One region of the Micromonospora sp. BRA006-A genome, then DNA from elsewhere that is predicted to be linked to it. Evidence: riboswitches for the same ligand, from Rfam matches in the RefSeq annotation. Region 1 holds a riboswitch; the other holds the start of a gene.
The links. A riboswitch is a leader RNA that binds a small molecule or an ion and turns the genes downstream of it on or off. The one in region 1 is predicted to bind cobalamin.
Positions count from the first base shown of each region.

Region 2: another riboswitch for cobalamin. It lies ahead of NMK34_RS13365 (acyl-CoA thioesterase); the one in region 1 lies ahead of NMK34_RS02760 (magnesium chelatase subunit D family protein).

Region 1 is NZ_JANCLW010000001.1:542,912-547,315, reverse strand. It holds gene NMK34_RS02770 (cobalt-precorrin-4/precorrin-4 C(11)-methyltransferase) at 1-733, opposite strand, end outside; gene cbiE (precorrin-6y C5,15-methyltransferase (decarboxylating) subunit CbiE) at 730-1,938, opposite strand; cobalamin riboswitch at 1,993-2,137, shown strand; gene NMK34_RS02760 (magnesium chelatase subunit D family protein) at 2,184-4,166, shown strand; gene cobO (cob(I)yrinic acid a,c-diamide adenosyltransferase) at 4,166-4,404, shown strand, end outside.
Region 2 is NZ_JANCLW010000001.1:2,972,206-2,976,609, forward strand. It holds gene NMK34_RS13355 (PrsW family glutamic-type intramembrane protease) at 1-579, shown strand, start outside; gene NMK34_RS13360 (LysE family translocator) at 622-1,245, opposite strand; gene NMK34_RS13365 (acyl-CoA thioesterase) at 1,249-1,761, opposite strand; cobalamin riboswitch at 1,891-2,098, opposite strand; gene NMK34_RS13370 (DM13 domain-containing protein) at 2,129-2,695, opposite strand; gene NMK34_RS13375 (response regulator transcription factor) at 2,797-3,495, shown strand; gene NMK34_RS13380 (sensor histidine kinase) at 3,504-4,404, shown strand, end outside.

The DNA of each region.
Region 1 (4,404 bases):
GACCGGCCGAGTAGAGGAACGACTCGCCGCCACGGACGTCCCCGGCCAGCGCCGGGCCGACCAGGATGACCGCTGCCTGTCGCAGACCGGCCTGCTCGACCCGGCCGCCGATGTCGGCCAGCGTGCCGCGCAGGATGAGCTCCTGCGGCTGCGACACCCGGTGCACCACGACTATGGGGCAGTCGTGGCCGTAGTAGCCGGCCAGTTCGGCGGCCAGCTCGCGGGTACGCGTGACCGCCAGGTGCAGGGCGAGCGTCGCGCCGGTCGCGGCGAACGCGGCGAGCTTCTCTCCCGACGGCATGACCGTGGACCGGGCCTGCGCGCGGGTGAGCACGACCGACTGGGCCAGCTCCGGGACGGTCAGCTCGGCGCCGACGGCGGCGGCAGCAGCCGCATAGGCCGGCACGCCGGGCGTGACGTCCCACGGGACCCGGGCGGCGTCGAGCCGGCGGGCCTGCTCGTGCACCGCCGAGTACAGCGACGGGTCACCGGAGCACAGCCGTACGACCTCGGACCCGTCGGCGTGTGCCTGGACCAGGTGCGTGGTGATCTGGTCCAGGTCGAGGTGCTGGGTGTCGATCAGCCGGGCGTCGTCACGGCAGTGCTCCAGCACCTCGGCGTCGAGGTACGTGCCCGGGTACAGGCACACGTCGGCGGACTCGAGCAGGCGTACCGCGCGGAGGGTGAGCAGGTCGGCGGCGCCGGGCCCGGCCCCGACGAAATGGACGGTCATGAATCTCCCTTGACGATGGACCACTGGCTGACTGCCCGCGCGGGCGTCCAGCCGGTGAAGCCGCCGAGCGGTTCGGCGCGTTCGACGTGCAGGCGGACGAGTTCACCGCCGCGCCGGCGGTGCTGCTCCAGCAGCACCGCCTCGGTCTCGGCGGTGACACCGTGCACGACGAGCCGTCCACCGGCGCCGAGCGCATCCCAGCAGGTGTCCAGCACGCCGGGGACGGTGGCCCCGCCGCCGACGAACACCGCGTCGGGACGGTCCAGGCCGGACAGGGCCCCGGGCGCCGAACCCTCGACCAGACACAGACCCGGCACGCCGAGAGCAGCGGCGTTGCGGTGCACCAGCGCGGCCCGGTCGGAGCGGGGCTCCACCGCGATCGTCCGTGCCGTCGGCCAGGCCCGCATCCACTCCACACCGATCGAGCCGCTGCCGGCGCCGACGTCCCACAGCAGCTGACCGGGCGCGGGCGCGAGCCGGGCCAGGGCACTGGCCCGCAGGTCACGTTTGGTGATCTGCCCGGCGTGCTCGAACGCGTCGTCGGGCAACACGCCGCCCGCGGCCCAGCCCGGACCGGCACCGCGAACTTCGACGGCGAGAACGTTCAACCGCGGCACGTCGTTCAGGTCCCACCCGGCCGCGGTGGTCGCGGTACACGACTCACCGGCGGCACCGAGGTCACCGAGCACGACCAGCCTGGACTGCCCCCAACCGAGCCCGGTCAGCACCGCGGCCACGGCCGCGGGTGTCGTCCCGTCGCTGGACAGCACGAGCAGCCGGCGCCCGGCCGAGAGCGCAGGCACGATCAGCCGTAGGTCCCGGCCGACCAGGCTGACCGTGGTGACGGACTCAGCCGGCCATCCGAGACGTGCTCGGGCGAGGGCTACCGAGGAGACCCCGGGCACGATCGTCACGCGCTCCGGGCCCAGGACGTCCAGCAGCGTCGTGCCGATACCCGACACGAGCGGGTCGCCGGAGGCCAGCACGACAACCGGCCCTCGCGCGGAGGCGAGCACACCTGGCAAATTGTCCCGCAGCGGCGACGGCCACGCCACGCGCTGCTGGCCGTCGACGGGCGGCACCGCCTCGAGGTGCCGCCGCCCGCCGAGCAGCGTCGCGGCCGCCCGCACCAGCGCCCGGGACGGCTCCGGCAGACCCACCCACCCGTCAGCCCCGACCCCCACCACGGTCACCCGCTCCTCCATGGAGATGCACCCTAGCCGCCCACCGGCCCTTGCCCCGGCCACCGGGGCGTCTATGGTGATGCACAGGTTCGAGGTGCCCCACGACCGTGGTCACGGGGAGAATCTGGGAAGCCGGTGAGAATCCGGCACAGGGCCCGCTGCGGTGATCCAGGCATTGACCTGGGAAGTCCGAAGACCGGCCTCGATCCGATCCACGGCGCATGCCGCGTCGTGGACCGCCATGGCAGATCGAGCGGGAGCCCTACATGCCAGCGCAGTACCCCTTTTGTGCCGTCGTCGGCGCCGACGACATGACTCTCGCCCTCACCCTGGTCGCGATCGATCCGCTCATCGGCGGTGTCCTGATCCGCGGGGAGAAGGGCACTGCCAAGACCACTACCGTGCGCGGCCTCGCCGAGGTGCTCCCGGCGGTACGGGTCTATGCGGGCGACCGGTTCTCCATCGACCCGGACGATCCCTCGGCGGTCTGCCCCGACGGGCCGTTCGACGTGTCCACGCCCGTCGTCGAACGGCCGGTACGCCTCGTCGAACTACCCGTCGGAGCCGGCGACGACCGGGTGACCGGATCGCTGAAGCTCGATGCCGCGCTGCGAGACGGCGTCGTCGCGTTCGAGCCTGGCCTGCTGGCCCGGGCCCATCGTGGCCTGCTGTACGTCGACGAGGTCAACCTGCTGCCGGACCACCTGGTCGACCTGCTGCTCGACGCCGCGGCGACCGGCCGGGTCAGCGTCGAACGCGACGGTGTCTCGGTCGAGCATGCCTCCCGGTTCGTGTTGATCGGCACGATGAACCCGGAGGAGGGCGAACTGCGCCCGCAGCTGCTCGACCGGTTCGGCCTGACGGTCGAGGTCGCCGCCCCGCGTGACCCCGTCCTGCGGGTGCAGGCGGTCCGCCGCCGGCTCGCATTCGACGCCGACCCGGAGGGCTTCGCCACACGCTGGGCCGGCGAGCAGGAAGCCCTGCGCACCCGGCTGGCCGCCGCCCGGCGCTCGCTGGCCGGTGTCGTGCTCGACGACGAGACGCTGACCAGGATCGCCGAGCTGTGCGCCGCGTTCGACGTGGACGGCCTGCGTGCGGACCTCGTCACCGCTCGCGCCGCCGCGGCGCACGCGGCCTGGCGGGGACGTACGCGAGTGACACTCGAGGACATCCGCATCGCCGCCCGTCTCGCGCTGCCGCACCGCCGCCGCCGCAACCCCTTCGACGAGCCCGGCCTGGACCAGGACCGCCTGGACGACCTACTCGGCCACAACGACCCCGACCCCGGACCCGACGGTCCCGGCGGCGGTCTGCCCGACGACACCGGGCACGACAGATCGGCCGGGGACGTGCCCGGCTCTCCCGGCGAGAGCCCGCCCGTACCGGAGCCCGAACGGCAGGCCGCCACATCGATGGCATCCGCGGGCGAGCCCGCACGTGCCCGCTTGCTGGTCGTGAAAGGAACCGGCGACGGTCAGGCCGGCCGGCGGTCCCGGGCACGAACACCGCAGGGCCGTGTCGCCGGGCAGCGGCGGCGCACGTCCGGCGACGGCCGGCTGCACCTGCCGGGCACCATCACCGCGGCGGCGCCGCATCAGCATTCCCGGGGTGGCTTGACCGGCGGTCGCGGCCTCGCGCTCGTGCCCGGCGACCTGCGCCGGGCCGAGACCGTCGGGCGCGAGTCGAACCTCGTGCTGCTGTGCGTGGACGCGTCCGGTTCGATGGCGGCCCGCCGCCGCATGGAGCAGGTCAAGACCGCTGTGCTGTCGCTGCTGCTGGACGCCTACCGCCGCCGGGACAAGGTCGCACTGGTGACGTTCCGCCGGCACACCGCCGAGGTCGTCCTGCCACCGACCGGCTCGGTCGACGTCGCCTCCCGCCGCCTGGCCGACCTACCGGCCGGTGGCCGGACCCCGCTCGCGGAGGGCCTGGAACGCAGTGGCGAGGTGCTGCGCCGGGAGGCGCTGCGCGACCCGTCCCGCCGGCCCCTGCTCGTCGTGGTGACCGACGGCCGCGCCACCTCCGGCCCGGACCCGCTGGGTCGTGCCCACCGCGCCGCCGCCGCGCTCGCCACCAGCGGTGTCCAGGTCGTCGTCGTGGACTGCGAGACCGGACGATTCCGGCTCGGCCTCGCCGCCCGGCTTGCCACTCATCTGAGGGCCGAGCACGTGCCGCTCGGTGAAGTGACCGCCGACGGGCTCACAGGGGTCGTTCGCACGGCGACCGCTCCGCGGGCGGGGGTGGCCTGATGCCGCAGGGTAAGCCGCTCACCGTCCCGGACGACGGCAGCACCACCCGCCAGCGGCGCAACCGGCCGCTGCTGATGGTCCACACCGGAAACGGCAAGGGCAAGTCGACCGCCGCCTTCGGCATGGCGATGCGCGCCTGGAACCAGGGCTGGGACATCGGGGTGTTCCAGTTCGTGAAGTCGGCCAAGTGGCGCATCGGGGAACAGACCGTCCTGGAGAGGCTCGGGCTGCTGCACGA
Region 2 (4,404 bases), 2.4 Mb from region 1:
GTCGGTGTGGTCGCCGCCGGCTGGCTGGAGTACGGCACGCTGCACCGCCTCGGCGTCCTGCCGATGACGCTCGTCGGCCTGGCCGAGGAGACCGCCAAGCTGATCGTGCCGGCCGGCATCCTGCTGCTGTGGCGGCGGCACCCCTCCCCGGCGCAGGGCCTGGTGATCGGCGTGGCCTCCGGCGCCGGGTTCGCCGCGCTGGAGACCATGGGGTACGCGTTCGCCGCCTTCGTCGGGTCGGAGGGCAACCTCGGCGCGGTCGAGCGGACGCTGCTGGTACGCGGTCTCACCGCGCCCGCCGCGCACCTGGCCTGGACCGGGCTGACCGCCGCCGCGTTGTTCGCGTTCGCCGCCGCGCCCGGTGGCCGGAAGCTGGCGGCGTTCCTGCTCACCTTCGCCGCCGCCGTCACGCTGCACACCTGCTGGGACACGTTCGGCACCCAGCCCGCGTACGTGTTCATCGGCGCCGTGTCGCTGGGCTGGGTGCTGTTGCGCCTGCACCTGGACCGCGAGCGGCCGGCCCCGTCCGGGGCGCCGGTGGTGCCGGCATCCCGGGAGACGGCAGCGCACGCCGGCTGAGCCGGGCGGCCGGCCGTCCGGCGCCGCGCCGTCCGGTGCGTCTCAGCCGGCGGCCAGCCGGACGCCGAGCGCGACGAAGGCGACAGCGCAGAGCCGGTCGACGCGCCGCGACCAGCGGCTGTCGCCCCACCGCCTGGCGAACCGCCCGGCGCCCACGCCGAGCGCCAGGTCCACGGCGAGCTGCACCGCGACGAACAGCACCCCGAGCAGCACCAGCTGCGCCGCCACCGGGCCCGCCTCGGGCCGGACGAACTGCGGCAGGAACGCCACGCTGAACAGGATCATCTTCGGGTTGAGCAGGTTCGTCAGCAGGCCGCGCCGGAAGGCCCGCCCGGCGCCGCCGTCCGGCCGGTCCGCCGGTGCGCCGGGCCGGCCGGTGCCGCGCAGCGCCCGCAGGCCCAGCACGATGAGGTACGCCGCACCGGCCCACCGGATCGCGGTGAACAGCACCGGGGACGCGGCGATCAGCGTGGCGAGCCCGGCCACCACGGCGGCGACGTGCACCGCCTCCCCGGCGGCGACCCCGAGCGCGGCCACCGCGCCCGCCCGTGCGCCGTACCGGGTGGCGTTCGCGAGCACGAACATCATGTCCGGCCCCGGGGTGAGCATGAGCACCACGATCGCGGCCAGGTAACCCGCGAGCGTGGCCGCCGACAGTCCGAGCACCGCTCAGCCCTCCCCGGCGCCGTCGAGCAGCGCCCGGCGCAGCGCCAGCCGGTGCTCGCGCCGGATCTGCGCCTCCCGGTAGCGCCGCCGGTCGCCGTCGGTCTCGGCGTGCAGCGGCGGCACCGGCCGGGGCTGCCCGTCGTCGTCGACCGCCACCATCACCAGGTGCGCGGTCGCCACGTCCACCGGCGGCACGGCGCGGTCCCACCGGTCCGCGCTGACCTTCACCGCCACCTCCATCGAGCTGCGGCCGGCCCAGGTGATCCGGGCGTCCACGTGGACCACGTCCCCGACGCGTACCGCGCGCAGGAACGCGGTCTCGTCGATGGCGGCGGTGACGGCCGGGCCGTCGGAGTGGCGGGCGGCGACCACACCGGCGACCGAGTCGATCAGGTTGAGGATGCGTCCGCCGTGGACCGTGCCCATCAGGTTGGTGTGGTGCTGGTCCATGATCTGCGACAGGGTCAGGTGCGAGGCCGACGGTGGTCGGCCGGTGAGCGTGATGGTGTCGGGCACTGTGCGGTTCCGTCCTCGCAGAAGCGGACCGCCGACCGGCCGGGGTGTGCACGTCGAGGACACGCCGACGGCCTGCGTACGACGTGTCACCCGCCCGACCCACCCGCGAGGTCGACGGCGGCGCGCACCGGTGGTACGCGCGACGCGGGCAGGTCTTCGGACTCGCGGGCGTGACACGAGGTCGCCTACCGGCCGTCGCTTCCCAGGCCGTGGCCCAGTGCTGTTGACGGCTGTCGTTCCCACTCACCGCTGCGGGGCAGTCCCGGATTCCCACCGGGTTCCCTCTTACGACACCCGGCCGTCGCCGACCAGGTGAACCAGCGCTTCCCGCAGCGTAGCCCAGCGTCCGAGGGCGGCGGCACAGGCGTCAGGCCGGCGCCGATCCCGTCACAGCGGCCAGCGGCGCCGCGCCGAACGACACCGCGAACCGCTTGCACCAGATCGACACGCTGCGCAGACCGTCCAGGTCCACCGACGCCGGGATGTCGTACGCCTGGTCGCCGATGTTGCCCTTGAGCCGGCCCAGCTCGACCCAGCGTCCGTCGTCGAACACCTGCCAGCCGGCCCGGCCGGTCAGCACCTTCCGGTCGGTGAGCCACACCCGCAGATCGGGCCCGTCGGAGGTGTCCAGTCCGCGCAGGAGCAGCTGACGGCGGCCGTCGGCGAGGCGGACGAGCTGCGCCCGGCCGGACGTGTCGTGCTCGTGGGTGACGAAGTCCCCGGCGGCGAGCACCACGTCGGCGGGCGCCGCGCCGGTCGGCGACGAGCCGGTCGTGCCGGCCGGCGCCGGTGAGGGCTCCGCCACAGTGGGCAGCGTCTCGCGTACCTCGCGGTCGGTCACCAGCCGCCACGGCTGGAACAGGTACAGGCTCACCCCGAGACCGGTGACGGTCACCACGGCGAGCACCGACAACACCACACGTCTTCTGCCCATGCCCCGACGGTAGGCGCGGACCCGGCGGAAAGATCTTTCCGTCCGCTTACGGCTCGACCGCGGGCCGCCGCGCCGGGACGCCGATGGGTAGCGTCTGCCGCATGGGGCGCTACGTGCTCGTCGTCGACGACGACCGGACGGTGAGCGACGTCGTCCGGCGCTATCTGGAGCAGGACGGCTGCCGGGTCCGGCTGTCCTTCGACGGGCCGGCCGCGCTCGCCGCGGCCGAGGAGGAGCCGCCCGACCTGGTGGTCCTCGACCTGATGATGCCGGGCCTCGACGGCATAGAGGTGTGCCGGCGGCTGCGGCGCCGGCTGCCCGGCCTGCCCGTCGTCATGCTCACCGCGCTCGGGGACGAGGCCGACCGGGTCGCCGGGCTGGAGGTCGGCGCGGACGACTACGTGACCAAGCCGTTCTCGCCGCGCGAACTGGTGCTGCGCATCAGGTCGGTGCTCCGGCGCGCGGCCCCGCAGGACCGGGGACCGGCAGGGGTGCTGCGCGACGGCGACCTCACCGCGGACACCGGCCGGCGCGTCGCCGAGCGCGGCGGGCAGCAGCTGTCGCTGACCGTACGGGAGTTCGACCTGCTCGCGTTCCTGCTGGCGAACCCGGGACGCGCCTGGTCGCGGGCCGAGCTGCTGGACCGCGTGTGGGGCTGGCGGTTCGGCGACCAGTCCACTGTCACCGTCCACGTCCGGCGGCTGCGGGAGAAGATCGAGGACCACCCGGCGCAGCCGCGCCGCATCGTCACCGTGTGGGGCGTCGGTTACCGGTACGAACCGTCGGAGGCGTCCCGGTGAAGGAACTGATGGTCATCGGGCTCTACGCCCTGCTCGCCGGCGCTGCCGTCGGCGCGCTCGGCGTCGGCGCGCTGCGGCTGGTGCGCCACCGGTCGATCCTCGCGCACATCGCGGTGCTGCTCGCGGTCACCATCGCCTCGGTGACGGCCGGCGTCACCGCCGTCGCCCAGGCCATGTTCCTGTCCGCGCACGACCTCCAGGTGGTCCTCGTCACGGTCGCGGCGTCCGCGGCGCTCAGCCTGGCCGTCGGGGTGGCGTTCGCCCGCCGCCTCGCCCAGGCGGCGGTCTGGGCCGACCAGGCCCGGCAGCGGGAACGGCAGCTGGAGGCCGGCCGCCGCGAGCTTGTCGCATGGGTCTCCCACGATCTGCGTACGCCGCTGGCCGGGCTGCGGGCGATGGCGGAGGCGCTGGAGGACCGGGTGGTCGACGAGCCGGCGGCGGTGGCCGAGTACCACCGCCGGATCCGGGTCGAGACGGACCGGATGACGCGCCTGGTCGACGACCTGTTCGAGCTGTCCCGGATCACCGCCGGAGCGCTGCGGCCCGCGCTGTCCCCGGTGCCGCTCGGCGACGTGGTCTCCGACGCGATCGCCGCCACCGCGCCGCTGGCCGCCGACCGGCGGGTCCGGGTGCTCGCCCCGGAGACCGGCTGGCCGACCGTCCGGGCCGCCGAGGCCGAACTCGCCCGCGTCGTGACGAACCTGCTTGTCAACTCGGTGCGGTACACGCCACCGGACGGCACGGTCCGCATCGACGCCGGGCGGGACGACGCCGACGCGTGGCTCGCCGTCTCCGACACCTGCGGCGGCATCCCCGAGGCGGACCTGCCCCGGGTGTTCGACGTGGCGTTCCGGGGCACCCGGGCCCGTACCCCCGCACCGGCCGGCGCCGACGAGGCGGCGCCGGCCG